2 regions of the Kribbella sp. NPDC051620 genome follow, and region 1 is predicted to be linked to the other one. Evidence: riboswitches for the same ligand, from Rfam matches in the RefSeq annotation. Region 1 holds a riboswitch; the other holds the start of a gene.
The links. Region 1 has a riboswitch for thiamine pyrophosphate ahead of ACIA12_RS21765 (purine-cytosine permease family protein). Riboswitches for the same ligand answer to the same signal wherever they lie in the genome.
Positions count from the first base shown of each region.

Region 2: linked by a shared signal. The riboswitch ahead of thiC (phosphomethylpyrimidine synthase ThiC) and the one ahead of ACIA12_RS21765 (purine-cytosine permease family protein) in region 1 are both predicted to bind thiamine pyrophosphate.

Region 1 is NZ_JBITDB010000004.1:564,635-572,146, forward strand. It holds gene ACIA12_RS21730 (ArsR/SmtB family transcription factor) at 1-345, shown strand, start outside; gene ACIA12_RS21735 (GTP pyrophosphokinase family protein) at 342-1,370, opposite strand; gene ACIA12_RS21740 (ATP-binding protein) at 1,536-2,729, shown strand; gene ACIA12_RS21745 (methyltransferase domain-containing protein) at 2,752-3,537, shown strand; gene ACIA12_RS21750 (DUF3152 domain-containing protein) at 3,568-4,425, shown strand; gene ACIA12_RS21755 (hypothetical protein) at 4,487-5,260, shown strand; gene ACIA12_RS21760 (alpha/beta fold hydrolase) at 5,251-5,940, shown strand; TPP riboswitch at 5,962-6,087, shown strand; gene ACIA12_RS21765 (purine-cytosine permease family protein) at 6,082-7,410, shown strand; gene ACIA12_RS21770 (flavodoxin family protein) at 7,407-7,512, opposite strand, start outside.
Region 2 is NZ_JBITDB010000007.1:90,138-97,649, forward strand. It holds gene ACIA12_RS33645 (transposase) at 1-251, opposite strand, end outside; gene thiC (phosphomethylpyrimidine synthase ThiC) at 498-2,123, opposite strand; TPP riboswitch at 2,113-2,237, opposite strand; gene ACIA12_RS33655 (lysophospholipid acyltransferase family protein) at 2,318-3,067, shown strand; gene ACIA12_RS33660 (hypothetical protein) at 3,214-3,750, shown strand; gene ACIA12_RS33665 (hypothetical protein) at 3,762-3,995, opposite strand; gene ACIA12_RS33670 (anion permease) at 4,006-5,145, opposite strand; gene ACIA12_RS33675 (anion permease) at 5,234-6,232, opposite strand; gene ACIA12_RS33680 (DUF47 domain-containing protein) at 6,235-6,867, opposite strand; gene ACIA12_RS33685 (DUF202 domain-containing protein) at 7,006-7,311, opposite strand; gene ACIA12_RS33690 (YidH family protein) at 7,308-7,512, opposite strand, start outside.

The DNA of each region.
Region 1 (7,512 bases):
ATCCCGTCCTACTTCTGCTGGCAGAACGCCATCACCCTGGCGGACACAGACCTGTCGCCAGTCCTCGTCTACCCCGTACTACGTGAGCCTCCCGGCCCGAAGGACGGCGAGGTAACGGCCGCTGCCCTACTCGGCAAGACCAGAGCCGCCGTACTCCGCGCCACCGCGTCAGGTCTGACCGCTGGTGAGATAGCCGTCCAGGTAGGCATCGGTGCCCCCACCACCAGCCACCACCTCACCGTGCTCCGCGACAGCGGCCTCATCGCGACGCATCGCGCCGACAAGACCGTGCTGCACGTCCTCACCCCACTCGGCGCAGCACTACTTCGCCAGCGGCCCCGTTAACCCTCGAGCAGCCCTGCCCGGACCAGCGCCTTCAACCGGCCGCGCAGGATCTTCTGCCGGCGCTCCTCCGCCGGGAAGAGGTCCACGTACTCCGAGCCCTTCGCCGCCAGCAGGTCGTCGTCGAGCCGGCGGACCGTACCGGCCGGGAAGCGATGGGTCATAGCCGCCTGGACGGCCTTGCTGTCGATGTCTTGCAGCAGCTCGGTCAGCTGGTCCTCGGTGGTGACGCCGAGCTGGCTGAGGATGCCGAGGATCCACGCGTAGTGGTTCGTCTTGGCGTGCGGGGCGTCTGGGTAGCGCCTGGTCAGGTACGTGGTCAGCGTCGCCGTCGTCAGGTCCATCGGCGCCGCGTCGGGCTCGGCGGCGGCGAGTTCGCGGTACAGCTTGTCGATCTCCGCAAACTCGTTGTCCGCCAGCTCCATCAGGGCTGCCGCTAAGAGGAAGCGCCGGTCGAACTCGGGCTTGCGGTCCGGCGGGATGTCCAGCTTGTAGCGGATGTCGTGCTCGAACTCGGCCCATGCGTGCTGGACGGCGGTACGGACCTGGATCTCCATCGTCAGGTTCTTCAGCACCGCGTACTCCGGCAGCTCCCGGCGGTGGGCGTTCAGGCGTACCAGGTAGTGCTTGCTCGCGTACCCGAAGGCGCCCTGGGCGCGGGTGTGCGCGCCCATGTCGGTGTGCTCGACGATCTCGAACTCCGACTCGATCACCTCGCAGACCCGATCGACGGCCTCGACCAGGAAGGTGATGATCCGGGCCGCGACCAGGTCGGTGATCTGGTTCAGCGGATCGTCGTACTTCGGTTTGGCGGGATCGTCCGGATGCGGTTTGGAGGCCTTCGCCAGGAACGACTCGGGATCCTTGGCCCGGGCCGTCGCGCTGAGGTAGTTGATGCCCTCTTCCTCGCCGATCAGCTCGTTGATCAGCGCTTCCAGCTTCCGGGCGCCGCCGACGTACTGCTGATGCGTCCGCTCGTACTGCGCGGCCGCCTGCACCGTCCAGTCCTGCAGTTCAGCCCCACCCATGCGCAGACCTTAGTGCCGATCGCGGTCTCTGGGGTGTGCTACGGGCGTCTAGCCCTTTCTAGTGTTTTTGCTAGATAGGGCTGAAACTGACAGATCAGCGACACGCGATCGGGTTGACTAGCGAAATCTAAGGAAAACGCTAGACAGCCTCATAGAGTGAAATGCATGGATCCGATCCGGAATCCCTATGCGCCCGGCGCCGGCCAGCGCCCGCCCGAGCTGGCCGGACGCGACACCGAGGTGCGGCAGTTCGAGGTGGTGCTCGAACGCGTCGCGGCGGGACGGCCGGAGCGCAGCCTGGTGCTGTCGGGGCTGCGCGGGGTCGGCAAGACGGTCCTACTCAACACGCTGCGGAGCCAGGCGATCAAGCGCGCCTGGGGTACGGGCAAGATCGAGGCCCGGCCCGACCAGAGCATCCGGCTGCCGATCGCCCAGGCGCTGCACACCGCGATGCGCGAGCTCGGGCACCGGCACCGCGACTCGGATCGGGTCGACGAGTTCAGCGCGGTACTGAAGGCCTTTGCGCTGCGTACCGGGCTGAACGACCGCAAGGGCATCCGCTGGCAGCCACCGGTCGACGTGGTCGCCGCGAAGGGCCGGGCCGACTCAGGCGACCTCGAGATGGACCTGATCGAGCTGTTCGCCGACGCGGCCGACCTGGCCGGCGACCTGTCGGTAGGGGTCGGCCTGTTCATCGACGAGATGCAGGACATCAGCGCCGACGACCTGTCCGCGCTGTGCGCCGCCTGCCACGAGATCAGCCAGCAGAGCGCCGCCCTGGTCGTCGTAGGAGCAGGCCTCCCGCATCTGCCGGCCGTACTGTCCGCCAGCAAGTCGTACTCCGAACGCCTCTTCCGCTACGTCCGCGTCGACCGCCTCTCCCGCGAGGCGTGCGACCGGGCGCTGATGATCCCCGCCGAGACCGAAGGCGTCGTCTTCGAAGAGGAAGCCCTCGACGAGCTCTACGCCCAGACCGACGGCTACCCGTACTTCGTCCAGGCCTTCGCCCACGCCACCTGGGACCACGCTCCCACCAGCCCCATCACCATCAAGGACGTGGCGGTAGCCGGCCCCGAAGCCTCCGCCGAACTGACCGTCGGCTTCTTCGGCTCCCGCTACGAACGAGCCACCCCCGCCGAACGCGAATACATGCGAGCCATGGCCGAACTCGGCATCAACGCCGACGACGGCCCGGTCCCCACCGCCGAGGTCGCCACCACCCTCAACCGCAAACCCCAGTCCCTCTCCCCAGCCCGAGACGGCCTGATCAAAAAAGGCCTGGTCTTCTCCGCCGAACGAGGCACGGTCGCCTTCACAGTCCCCCACTTCGGCAAATTCCTCCGCACCCGCACGGCCTGACCCGCCAGTACGATCCCTGGGCATGACGAACCAGGTGTTCGAGAACGAGGCCCCGACCCACATCGCCTACCTCGACCGGGTGGCGGCGAGCGCTTCGGGCCGCGCGTACAAGGACACGATGCTGGCGGCGCTCGATCTCCAACCGGGTCACACCGTGGTCGATCTCGGATGTGGGCCAGGGACGGATCTCGGTGCGCTGGCTCAGGCTGTAGGCCCGACCGGGACGGTGGTCGGTGTCGACCTCGATGAGGAGATGGTGGGGCGGGCCCGGGAGCGGACTGCTGAGGTGGGGCAGGTCGAGGTGCGGTTGGGGGACTTGCAGGAGCTGGAGTTCGAGGACGGGAGTGTGGATCGGGCTCGGACTGATCGGGTGCTTCAGCATGTGGCGGATCCGGTGCGGGCGCTCGAAGAGGCTCGGCGGGTGTTGCGGCCGGGTGGGCGGTTGGTGATGGGGGAACCCGATTGGGATTCGCTGGCCATCGACTCCGTGGATGCCGAGGTGTCGCGGGCGTATACGCGGCACGTTGCGGAGAAGGTTGTTCGCAACGGGGTGATCGGGCGGCAGTTGGCGCGGCTGGCGGTGGCGGCGGGGTTCGGCGTACCGACGGTGCTGCCGGTGACTTCGGTGTTCCGGGAGTTGCGGGAGGCGGATCAGATTTTCGGATTCGAGCGGAACACCGAGCGTGCAATCGAGGCGGGATACCTGTCCGCGAGTGCTGGACGGCAGTGGCTCGACGGGCTTGCGAGTGGTCCGTTTCTGGCGACGGTGACGTTGTACGTCGTTGTCGCGGAAGTTGCCCTTTCGTGATCTAACTGGGAGTCGATAGGGTAAGGCGAGATGACTACCGGGCGGAGTGGGCGGCGTTCGGGGAGTGGTGCGCGCCGAGGGAAATCAGGGCGGCACAGTCGGCGGAAGTCGTACAAGGCGCAGTGGTTCTCGGTGACGGCGCTGGCGGTGCTCGGCGTGGTGATGGTGGTTCATCCCGATGCCACCCAGGAGCGCAATCTGGCCGCGCAGTTCAGTGGCAGTGTCGTCGCGAAGAGCGAGCCGACACAGGTGCCGGTGGTGAAGCCGACGCATGTACCGACGCCGACCGCGACGTTCACGACACCGTTGCGGCCGGCACCGACCTTGACCCGGCGGCCCAAGGGATCCAAGCCGAATGTCACTGTGTCGACCGGGCGGTTGCTGGTGGTGGCTGGGTTCTCCAAGGCGACCGAGAATCACGACAAGCTGACGTACCGGGTCGAGATCGAGGACGGGCTGTCCCTCAACGGGGAGAAGGTCGCGGCCGAGATCCACAGGACGCTCACCGATCCGCGCGGCTGGCAGGCGCTCGGGCCGGTGCGGTTCGAGCGGACCGACAAGGTCGACGCCGACCTGCGCGTGATCGTCGCGACGCCGACGCTGACCGACAAGCTGTGCCTGCCGCTCGACACCGGCGGCGAGGTGTCCTGCCGGGTCGAGAACCGGGTGGTGCTCAACGCCAAGCGCTGGATGTACGCCGTACCCGCGTACGCCGGCAAGGTCGACCTCTACCGCAGCTACCTGGTCAACCACGAGGTGGGCCACGCCCTCGGCCACGGCCACTCGACCTGCGCCAAGCCCAACACCCCCGCGCCGGTGATGATGCAGCAGACCAAGGGCCTGGCCGGCTGCCTCCCCAACGCTTGGCCGACCATCAAAGCAACCTAGAACGACCCCGCCCGTGAGAACCTGTCCGAAGACGGTTCGAGTGAGCGGGAGGGTGTAGCGAATGTCGTCTCAGGACTTCCCCACCTATGGCCGGGGCGAGAACCCCGACGAGTCCCGCAAGGACGAGCACTACGCCAAGCCTGTGCCCTACGGCCAGCCGCAGTACGGCCCACCGAACCAGTACGCCGAACAGCCGCCGCCAGCTGCCTACAACCAGCCACCGCCGACTGCCTACAACCAGCCACCGGCCTACCGTCCCGGCAACCCGTACGGCCCACCCGCCAACCCGCAGCCGCACCAGCTACCCACCTACGGCCGCCCAGCCCCCCGCGACCCCCGCGCAGCCCGGGTAGTCCTCCTGGCCGCGGTCATCGCCGGCATCTACGGACTGCTGGTCGTCTCCGTCCAGCGCATCTCGCTCCGGGAGATCTCCCAGCTCCCCGGCTCCCCGCTGAACCACCCGCTCCGCACGGACGTCATCGACACCATCGGCCAGCTCCTGACTCTGATAGTCGGCCTGGCCGCCCTGGGCATGTGGCTGCGCGACGTCCTCAACCGCCGCAAGGCCGACCGCCAGCCAGACCCGATAGAGCTGACCGGCCTAGGCCTGGTCGCCCTGTCCCTCATCCCGATCCTGATCTGGTTCGTGATGGTGCTGACCACCGGCATGGGCGCCATCGACGACTCCCTCCACCGCCTCCCCACCGCGTACGCCTGGGGTGGTACCGGCCTCCTCATCCTCGCTGTCGGCCTAGCCCTCGGCTACCGCGAGCTCAAGCCGGAAGTACGCAACCCCGTGGTCCAGCAAGCCCCCGACCGCCCACCGTGGGAGTGACCCAGGTCGTACTGGTCCCCGGGCTAGGCCTCGGGCCGGAGTCGTATGCCCCGACCATCCAGCACCTCACCATGCCGTACGAGATCATCACCCTCCCCGGGTACGGCGAACGCGTGCAAGCCGGCGATGACCTCCATACCGAGGCGCTAGCTCAACGCGTGCTCACTCACGTCACGGAGCCATCGGTACTGGTCGGCCACTCGGCCAGCTGCCAGATAGTGGTGGCCGCTGCCCTCGCCCAGCCCCAGCTGGTGAAGGGCCTGGTGCTGCTCGGTCCAACAGGGGACGTCGGCGCCTCCGACTGGGTCACGCTCGCCGAGCGGTGGGTGCGCTCCGCTGTGTGGGAGTCACCGCGGCTAGTACCGGTCCTGGCCCCGCAGTACGCGCGTACCGGCCTGGTGTCGATGGCACAGGCGATGGAGGTCGCCAGGCGGTACGACCTCGCCGCAGCCATCCGCCGGCTCGAGCGGCCGGCCGTGATCGTCCGCTGCGAACACGACAACCTCTGTCCAGCTGGCTGGGCGCAGCGACTCGCCGACTTGGCGGGCGCGGACGCAGCAGGAGAGACCCATGCCGACGTCTGGACGGTGCCTTCCGGCGCCCACATGCCGGTACTGACGCACGGTGAAGAGGTTGTGACGTTCATCAAGCGGGCAGCCGGTGTATACAACGGTCAATGACGCGTTATCGTTGACGCAGTAACAAACCTCCGCGGGAGCTCGCGCCGATCAGCGGGCTGAGAGGGCGACGAGCTGGAAGCAGCCGGGTCGCCGACCGCCTGAACCTGACCGGGTAATGCCGGCGTAGGGAGCAGGTCAGCCATGACCACTACCGCTGCACGCACGTCCACCGCCACCGAGGCGCCGCTGGTCCTGACCACGGACGCGCCGCGGACCTTGGGGTTCCTCGACCAGTTCACCCTCTGGGGCAACTTCGGCATCTCGCTGTTCGGCCCGGTCACCGGCGCGCTCGTCGCGGCGTACACCGGATCGCTGGTGAAGGGCCTGATCGCCGTCGTCGTCGGCTGCGGGATCGGCGCTCTGGTCCTCGGCGGCGCCGCCGTCTTCGGCTCGCACACCGGCGCGCCCGCGATGACCAGCCTGCGCGGGCTGTTCGGCCGCCGCGGCTCGATGGCGCCGACCGTGCTCAACATCGCGCAGAACATCGGCTGGGCGACGATGGAGATCATCGTGATCTCCCAGGCGGCCGTCGCCGTGACGAGTGAGCGCTGGCGCTGGCTGTTCGTCCTGATCGCCGGCTTCATCGCGACAGCGATGGCGGTCCGGCCGCTCGGCAGCGTGAAGCTGCTGCGCAAGTTCATGGTCTGGCTGGTCCTGCTGGCCTCGGTCTACCTGTTCATCCAGGTGCTCAGCAAGCCGGTCCACGATCTCCCGCAGGACGGCGTCTTCGGCTTCTGGCCGGGCGTCGACCTCGCCGCGGCCGGTGTGGTGTCGTTCGCGCCACTCGCCGCCGACTACACCCGGCACTCGCGCACCAACAAGGCTGCCTTCGCCGGTTCCGCCCTCGGCTACGGCCTGGCCGCGATCCTGTACTACGCACTCGGCGTTATCGCGGTCGCCACCCTGCAGACCAACAGCACCGACGTCATCACCGCCCTGGTCACCCTCCCGGCCGGCGCGATCGCGTTGTTCGTACTGCTCGTGGACGAGGTGGACGAGGCGTACGCGAACGTCTACTCGACCACGATGGCCGCGCACAACCTGATCGGGCACATCGACCGGCGCTGGATCTCCGTCGCCATCGGCATCCTCGCCACCGTCCTCGCGCTCTTCGTTGACCTGGGCAACTACACCCAGTTCCTCTACCTGATCGGCTCGGTCTTCATCCCGCTGTTCGCGGTCGCGATCGCCGACTTCTTCGTGGTGAGCAAGATGAACTGGGACGTCTCCGACACCGCGAGGTTCCGCTGGCAGCCCACCCTGGCCTGGGTCTTCGGCTTCGTCGCCTACCAACTCGTCAACCCCGGCACAGTCGACGGCTGGTCCCCCTTCTGGCTGGACCTCCAACAGTCCCTCTTCAACAACCACCCAGTACCAGCCTGGCTCGGCGCGACGTACACGTCGATCGTCGTGTCCATGGTGGCGGCGATCCTCTTCGGCCGCCTGGGCCGCACCCGGCAGAACGCCTAGCGGTACTCGGGGTTTTCGAAGTCGAAGCGGGAGCCGGCGTCCCATTCGGAGCGTTGGTTGCCGTAGGCAGGGATGCCGCCGGCGTCCTTCAGCATCCTTGCC
Region 2 (7,512 bases), on a different contig from region 1:
GGCAGCGGCTGGTCGACCGCGCCGACGCCGAGACCGATGTGCCAGGTGTCCGCGCGGAGCAGCTGCACGATGACGTCGACCGTGGCCCGGGCCTCCGAGAGCACGCCCTGGACCTCGTCGCCGGCCGTGCGCTCGAACTTGCGCAGCAGGCCGATCCGGCGCGGCCGCCGGTTCAGCGTATTCAGTAGCTCGGGTACGAGATCGCCGATGCTCCGGCTGCCTCGCTGATCTACCGTGAGAACGAAGACCACCGCCTTGTACCTCCTTCCCGACGCAGGTTAAGGCTACAGTCTTATTCACTCAGAGTGAAGGCAAAAACCTGAACCGGTTCGCCCGATCACCCACCGTGACCACTCGGGAGGCCGCCGATCTTCCAATTCTCCGCTGAAATCGGCCGGTTCCGCGCCCCGACTCACCGCCACCTTCACACGGAGTCAGGATGTTTTCGGGTGGATCGGGCCGCGGACCGGCGAGTCTAGATTTGTTGCGGATGCAGCTCAGTCAGCCAGTGGCAGGTAGAGCTTGGAGTCCTTGGCCTTGAAGGTCTCCGACATCTCCGCGAAGCCGGCCTCGATCGCCTCGGCCGAGTCCAGACCGTGCTCCTCGGCGTACTTGCGGATGTCCGCGGTGATCCGCATCGAACAGAACTTCGGCCCGCACATCGAGCAGAAGTGCGCCGTCTTGGCCGGCTCGGCCGGCAGCGTCTGATCGTGGTACGAGCGGGCCGTGTCGGGATCCAGCGACAGGTTGAACTGGTCCTCCCAGCGGAACTCGAACCTTGCCCTCGACAACGCGTCGTCCCAGTCCTGCGCGCCCGGATGCCCCTTGGCCAGATCGGCCGCGTGGGCAGCGATCTTGTACGTGATCACGCCGGTCTTCACGTCGTCACGATCCGGCAGGCCGAGGTGCTCCTTCGGCGTGACGTAGCAGAGCATCGCCGTTCCCAGCCAGCCGATCTGGGCCGCGCCGATCGCGCTGGTGATGTGGTCGTAGGCCGGTGCGATATCGGTTGCCAACGGCCCCAAGGTGTAGAACGGCGCCTCGCCACAGAGCTCCTCCTCGAGCCGGACGTTCTCCGCGATCTTGTGCATCGGCACGTGCCCCGGGCCCTCGATCATCACCTGGACGTCGTGCTCCCAGGCGATTTTCGTCAACTCACCAAGGGTTCTGAGCTCGGCGAACTGGGCCGCGTCGTTCGCGTCCGCGATACACCCCGGCCGGAGTCCGTCGCCGAGCGAGAAGGTCACGTCGTACTCCCGCAGGATCTCGCACAGTTCCGCGAAATGCGTGTACAGGAAGGACTCCTGGTGATGCGCCAGGCACCAGGCCGCCATGATCGAGCCACCCCGCGAGACGATCCCGGTGATCCGCTGGGCGGTCAACGGCACGTACCGGAGCAGTACTCCGGCATGCACCGTCATGTAGTCGACGCCCTGCTCGCACTGCTCGATCACCGTGTCGCGGTAGACCTCCCAGGTCAGCTCGGTCGGATCACCCTTCACCTTCTCGAGCGCCTGGTAGAGCGGCACCGTGCCGATCGGGACCGGCGAGTTGCGCAGGATCCACTCGCGGGTCGCGTGGATGTTCTTGCCGGTGGACAGGTCCATCACCGTGTCCGCGCCCCAACGGGTGGCCCAGACGAGTTTCTCCACCTCCTCCTCGACCGAGCTGGAGACGGCCGAGTTGCCGATGTTGGCGTTCACCTTCACCAGGAACTTCTTCCCGATGATCATCGGCTCGGACTCCGGATGCTTGTGGTTCGCCGGGATCACGGCCCGCCCTCGCGCCACCTCGTCCCGCACGAACGAAGGCTCGACACCTTCCCGGACCGCGATGTAGCGCATCTCCTCGGTGATGACGCCGGCCCGGGCCTGCGCCAGCTGGGTCAACGGCTCACGGCCGGCGATCCAGTCCCGGCGTACCGGCGGAAGGCCCGCCTGAACGTCGATGGTGGCGTTGACGTCGGTGTACGGCCCCGAGGTGTCGTACAGATCGAAGTGCTCGCCGTTGGTGAGGTGCACCCGCCGCTGTGGAACCTTCAGCTCACCGGTGTAAATCTTCTCCGATCCTGAGATCGGCCCAGTGGTGACCTGCGGGCGGACAGAATTGTCGATCGTTGTCACGATGCTGCTCCCTACGCCGGAATTACCCGGACAGGTTCGGCGGTCGGCGGCGCCGGGTCCGAAACCCAGCCGCCCTCTCAGCCCGCTACAGCGCGAGCTCCCGCGGTATCAACTTGTCGTCGGCAACTCTAACCACTGATTGCCTACTGCGTACTGGATCCGCGCGCCGTTGACCGACCCGATAGCGTCAGACCATGCGCGACATCCTGTACCCGCCGGTGATCGGCTTCGCCAAGACCGCCTTCAAGGTGCTCGACCTGGGCTTCACGATGGTCGGCACGGAGAACATCCCGCGGACCGGCGGTGCCGTGCTGGCGCTGAACCACATCAGCTACGTGGACTTCGTGATCGGCGGGTTCGGCGCGCAGCCGAGCAAGCGGCTGGTCCGGTTCATGGCCAAGGAGGTGCTGTTCCGCAACCGGTACTCCGGACCGCTGATGCGCGGCATGCACCACATCCCGGTGGATCGTGGCGCCGGCGCCGGGTCGTACCGGGAGGCGATCCGGTACCTCGGCGAGGGCGAGATCGTCGGCGTCTTCCCCGAGGCGACGATCAGCCGGTCGTTCGAGCTGAAGGAGTTCAAGTCGGGCGCGGTCCGGATGGCCGCCGAGGCCGGCGTACCGGTGATCCCGATGATCCTGTGGGGCACCCAGCGGATGATGACCAAGGACCACCCGCGGGACTTCTCCCGGCACCAGCGGGTCGCCATCACGGTCGGCGAGCCGATGGCGGTCAGCAAGGAGGAGGACGCCGTCGAGGCCACTGCCCGGCTGCGGACCACGATGGCGGGGATGCTCGACCGGACCATCAAGGCGTCCCCGGACAAGCCGGCCGGGGCGTGGTGGCTGCCCGCGTCGTACGGCGGTAGCGCGCCGACCCCCGAGGAAGCCGACCGCCTCGACGCCGAGGAACTCCGGGAGCGGGCGGCTCGCCGCCGCAAGTAGCGTTCCCCACCGATTTGGGTTATGGGGACAGTCGGTATCCGGACGAGGGGTTGACCGAGGCGCGAGCCGGGGGTACCAAGAACCCTTGTATGTCGAAAGCTGGACCTGGGGGGTCCGCCGGCGATGATCGGGCTGGGCGGGGGGAAATGACGATCTTGTACGGATCAGACGAGGAGCTGCACCTCTTCGAACCGGGGAAGCTGAGCATCCCCGGCAATGTGGCCGAGGAGATCCCGGATGTCGGGGTCTACTTCTTGTACTGGGCGACGCAGAACCTGCGCCCGGATCAGGCCAGGGAGATCGAGTCGGCGGTGAACGGCCGGCGCTGCCAGAACGGCTGGTTCCCGCTGGAGAGCCTGGACGGTCTCGGCCGCCGGGGTTCCTGGCGCGGCCCGCTGACCTATCTGGCGCAGATGACCGCCAAGGACTCGGCGATCGTGAAGGCCTGGGCGACGATCAACATGGCGCCCGACGACCGCAAGGCCCGGATCGAGGCGACGGCCGACCGGCTGCTCTACCAGCAGGGCCACGCCGCCGCGGCCACCTGGGTGATGGCGGTCCGCCCGCAGGCGTTCCTGAGCCTCACCCTGCTCGGTGACTCGCTCTACAACAACTGGGAGAGCGCGGTCGCCTCGCTGCGCCCCAAGGACGTAGCGAGGTCGGTCCGCCGCTGGAACCGCTGACGCGCTCAGTTTCAGTGGAACTGCGGGATGATCAGGTACAGGCCGTAGAAGACCGCGGCGAGGCAGGCGAGGAAGCAGAGGCCGGCTACCGCGGTGTCCACCGGCGGCGGGCTCTTCTTCGCCTCGACCGCGACCGCGCGCCGCGACATCGCGTTGATCCCGACGGCGAACAGCACCGCGATGCCGACCCCGAAGGCGAGGCTCGCGATCGCTACCTGGCCGAGTGCGCTCCAGTCGATGTGCATCAGATCCTCCTCAGGCAGCCGGTACTGCGGACGCCGGGGCCGTCGTGCCCGGGTACTCGTTGACGTTGTCGGCCGTGACCGGCTTGCGGCGCGATGCCAGGTAGATGAAGCCACCGGCGGCGGCCGCGGCGATGGCGATGATCGTCACGCCGATGTTGCCGGAGTTGGCGACCCGGCCGGCCAGCGCGCCGACGATCGCGGCGGCCGGCAGCGTGAACAGCCAGGCCAGCGCCATCCGGCCGGCGACCGTCCAGCGGACCTCCGCCAGACGCTTGCCGAGGCCGGCGCCGAGGATGCTGCCCGAGCAGACCTGGGTCGTCGACAGCGGGAAGCCGAGGTGCGACGAGGCGAGCAGTACGGCGGTGGAGCTGGTCTCGGCCGCGAAGCCCTGCGGCGACTCGATCTCGGTCAGGCCCTTGCCCATCGTCTGGATGATCCGCCAGCCGCCGAGGTACGTGCCGGCCGCGATCGCCAGGCCGGCCGCGAAGATCACCCACAGCGGCGGCTTGGAGCCCGACGCCAGGCTGCCCGAGGTGATCAGCACGAGCGTGATGATGCCCATCGTCTTCTGCGCGTCGCCGGTACCGTGCGCCAGCGAGACGAGCGACGCGGAGGCGATCTGGCCGACCCGGAAGCCGTCGTCGACGTTCTTCTTCCGGGCCCGCCGGGTGATCGTGTACACGAGGTAGGTGCCGAGCAGGGCGACCACGCCGGCCACGATCGGGGCGGCGACGGCCGGGATGATGATCTTCTGGACGACGGTGCCGAAGTGGACCGCGCCGCTGCCGGCCGCGATCCAGGTGGCGCCGATCAGGCCGCCGAACAGCGCGTGGGACGAGGAGCTCGGCAGTCCGACGTACCAGGTGAGCAGGTTCCACAGGATCGCGCCGACCAGGCCGCCGAAGATGATCGGCACGGTTACCTTGGCATCGTCGACGAGCCCGCTGGAGATCGTCTTGGCGACCTCGGTGGAGACGAACGCGCCGACCAGGTTCAGTACCGCGGACAGTGCGACGGCGACCTTCGGTCTCAGCGCTCTGGTGGCGATCGAGGTCGCCATCGCGTTGGCGGTGTCGTGGAAGCCGTTGGTGAAGTCGAAGACCAGGGCGGTGATGATCACCACGATGACGAGGAACGAAAGGTCCATCACGATCACATCCCAGAGGGAGGGCGGCGTCAGGAGCGCTCTCACGCTAAGCGCGCCGGGTGAAATCGCGGTGAACTGCTCGAAGAATGAACTATTCGAGGATGAAGTGGGCCACGTAGTAGACGGCGGCCGCCACCAGGCCGGCGGCCGGGATGGTCAGTACCCACGCGAGGACGATGCCCTTCGCGACGCCCCAGCGCACGGCTGACAGCCGCTTGGTGGCGCCGGCGCCCATCACCGCCGAGGTGATCGTGTGGGTGGTGGAGACCGGCGCGTGCAGGCCGATCGCCATCACGTAGAGCACGGTCGCGGCGACCGCTTCGGAGGCGAAGCCGCGGGCCGGGTCGAGGTGGATGATCCGGCGGCCGAGTGTCCGCATGATCCGCCAGCCACCGGAGTACGTGCCCAGCGAGATCGCGGTCGCGGCCGAGATCTTCACCCAGGTCGGGATGCCCTCGTTCTTGTCCACGTGCCCGGTGGTGAGCAGGGCCAGGAAGATCACGCCCATCGTCTTCTGGGCGTCCTGCAGACCGTGGCCGAGCGCCATCCCGGCCGCCGACAGCGACTGGGCCAGCCGGAACCCGCGGGTGGTCCGGCCCGGGTTCCGGCGCCGGAAGATCCACAGGATCGCGGTCATCAGCAGGAAGGCGCCGAGGAAGCCGATGGCCGGTGACAGCACCATCGGGATGACGACCTTGTCGACGATGCCGGACCACAGCACCACGCTGGTCGAGGCCAGGCCGGCGCCGACCAGGCCGCCGATCAGGGCGTGCGACGAGGAGCTGGGCAGACCGAAGTACCAGGTGATCAGGTTCCAGGTGATGGCGCCGACCAGCGCGGCGATCACGATCACCAGGCCGTGCCGCCCGCTCGGCAGGGTGATGATGCCCTTGCCGACGGTGTCGGCCACCTCGGTACCGAGGAAGGCGCCGACGAAGTTGAAGAACGCCGCCATCACCAGCGCCACCCGCGGCGTCAGCGCCCGGGTCGAGACCGAGGTCGCGATCGCGTTGGCGGCGTCGTGGAAGCCGTTGGTGTAGTCGAAGGCGAGCGCGATCACGACGACCGCGATGACGAGCGCGAGCTCCACGCTCAGCTCTCCTTGACGGCGATCTGTTCGACCGTGTTGGCGACGTGCTCGAAGGCGTCGATCCCGGCCTCCAGCAGATCCACCACGGTCTTCAGCTTCATCACCGTCAGCGCGTCGAACTCACCGCTGAACAGCTTGGCCACGATCCGGCGGTGGACCGCGTCACCGGTGTTCTCCAGCCGGTTGATCTCGATCCAGTACTCGGCCAGGTCCTTCATCGTGCGCAGCCGCGGCATCGCTTCCGCGGTCAGCGTCGCCATCCGCTGCAGCACCTCGATCTGCTCGGCCGCCTCGGCCGGCAGCTTGTCGAGGTTGAACAGGTGGATGGTGTCGACCGCCTCCTCCATGTAGTCCATGACGTCGTCGAGGTCGGAGGCCAGCCGGTAGATGTCCTCGCGGTCGAACGGGGTCACGAAGGTGGAGTTGACGCGGCGGATGATCGAGTGGGTGGTCTCGTCCGCGGCGTGCTCGGCATCCTTCATCTGGGTAGCGATCTGCTGGCTCGCGGACAGGCCGGTTCCCGCCGTGCTGCCGAGCAGCTCAGCGAGGATCCGGGACCCGTCGACCAGGTGGTTGGCGGATTCGGTGAAAAGGTCGTAGAACGTCGGGTCGTTCGGACGCAGACGTAACGGCACTTCAAGCTCCGGGTGAACGAGGGACAAACCGTGAACATGCTAGGGGCAACGGACCGCTGACGGAGCATCCGCCTGCTCAAGGTACCGCGAGATGATGAACACGTAGACTCAATCCGACCGCAAAGTGACCGGGAGACTTCAGCGCGTCATCACCGCATAGAGGTCGAACAGGCCGACTACGAGGACCAGCCCGGCCGCCAGCCGCAGGATCCGCTCGGACCCCAGGGCCGTCGGTTCGACGCGCCGGCGGTAGACGGCGGTCACGGCGGCCCAGCAGGACAGGGCCAGCGCGGTGACCACGATACCGAGGCCGAGCCGGACGTCCGACGTACCGTGACCGGAGGCCAGCAGCAGGACACCGTTGGCGACCAGGCCGAGCGAGGTCCGGCGCCAGGCGAGCAAGGTGCGCTCGGGCTGGAGGCCAGGGTCACGCGGGGTGTTCATCGCCACAGGCTGAACAGCAGGCCGATCAGGCCGACCGTGACGATGGTTGCCCCCAGCATCAAAGGCAGCCGGGTCACCGGCAGCGGTCCGCCTGTCCGCATGGCAGTCAGGTTGGTCTGCCAGCGGCGGAAGGCCAGGGCTGTGGTGGTGATGCCTGCAGCGACCAGTACTACGCCGATGACGCGCGCAGGCCAGCGGTCG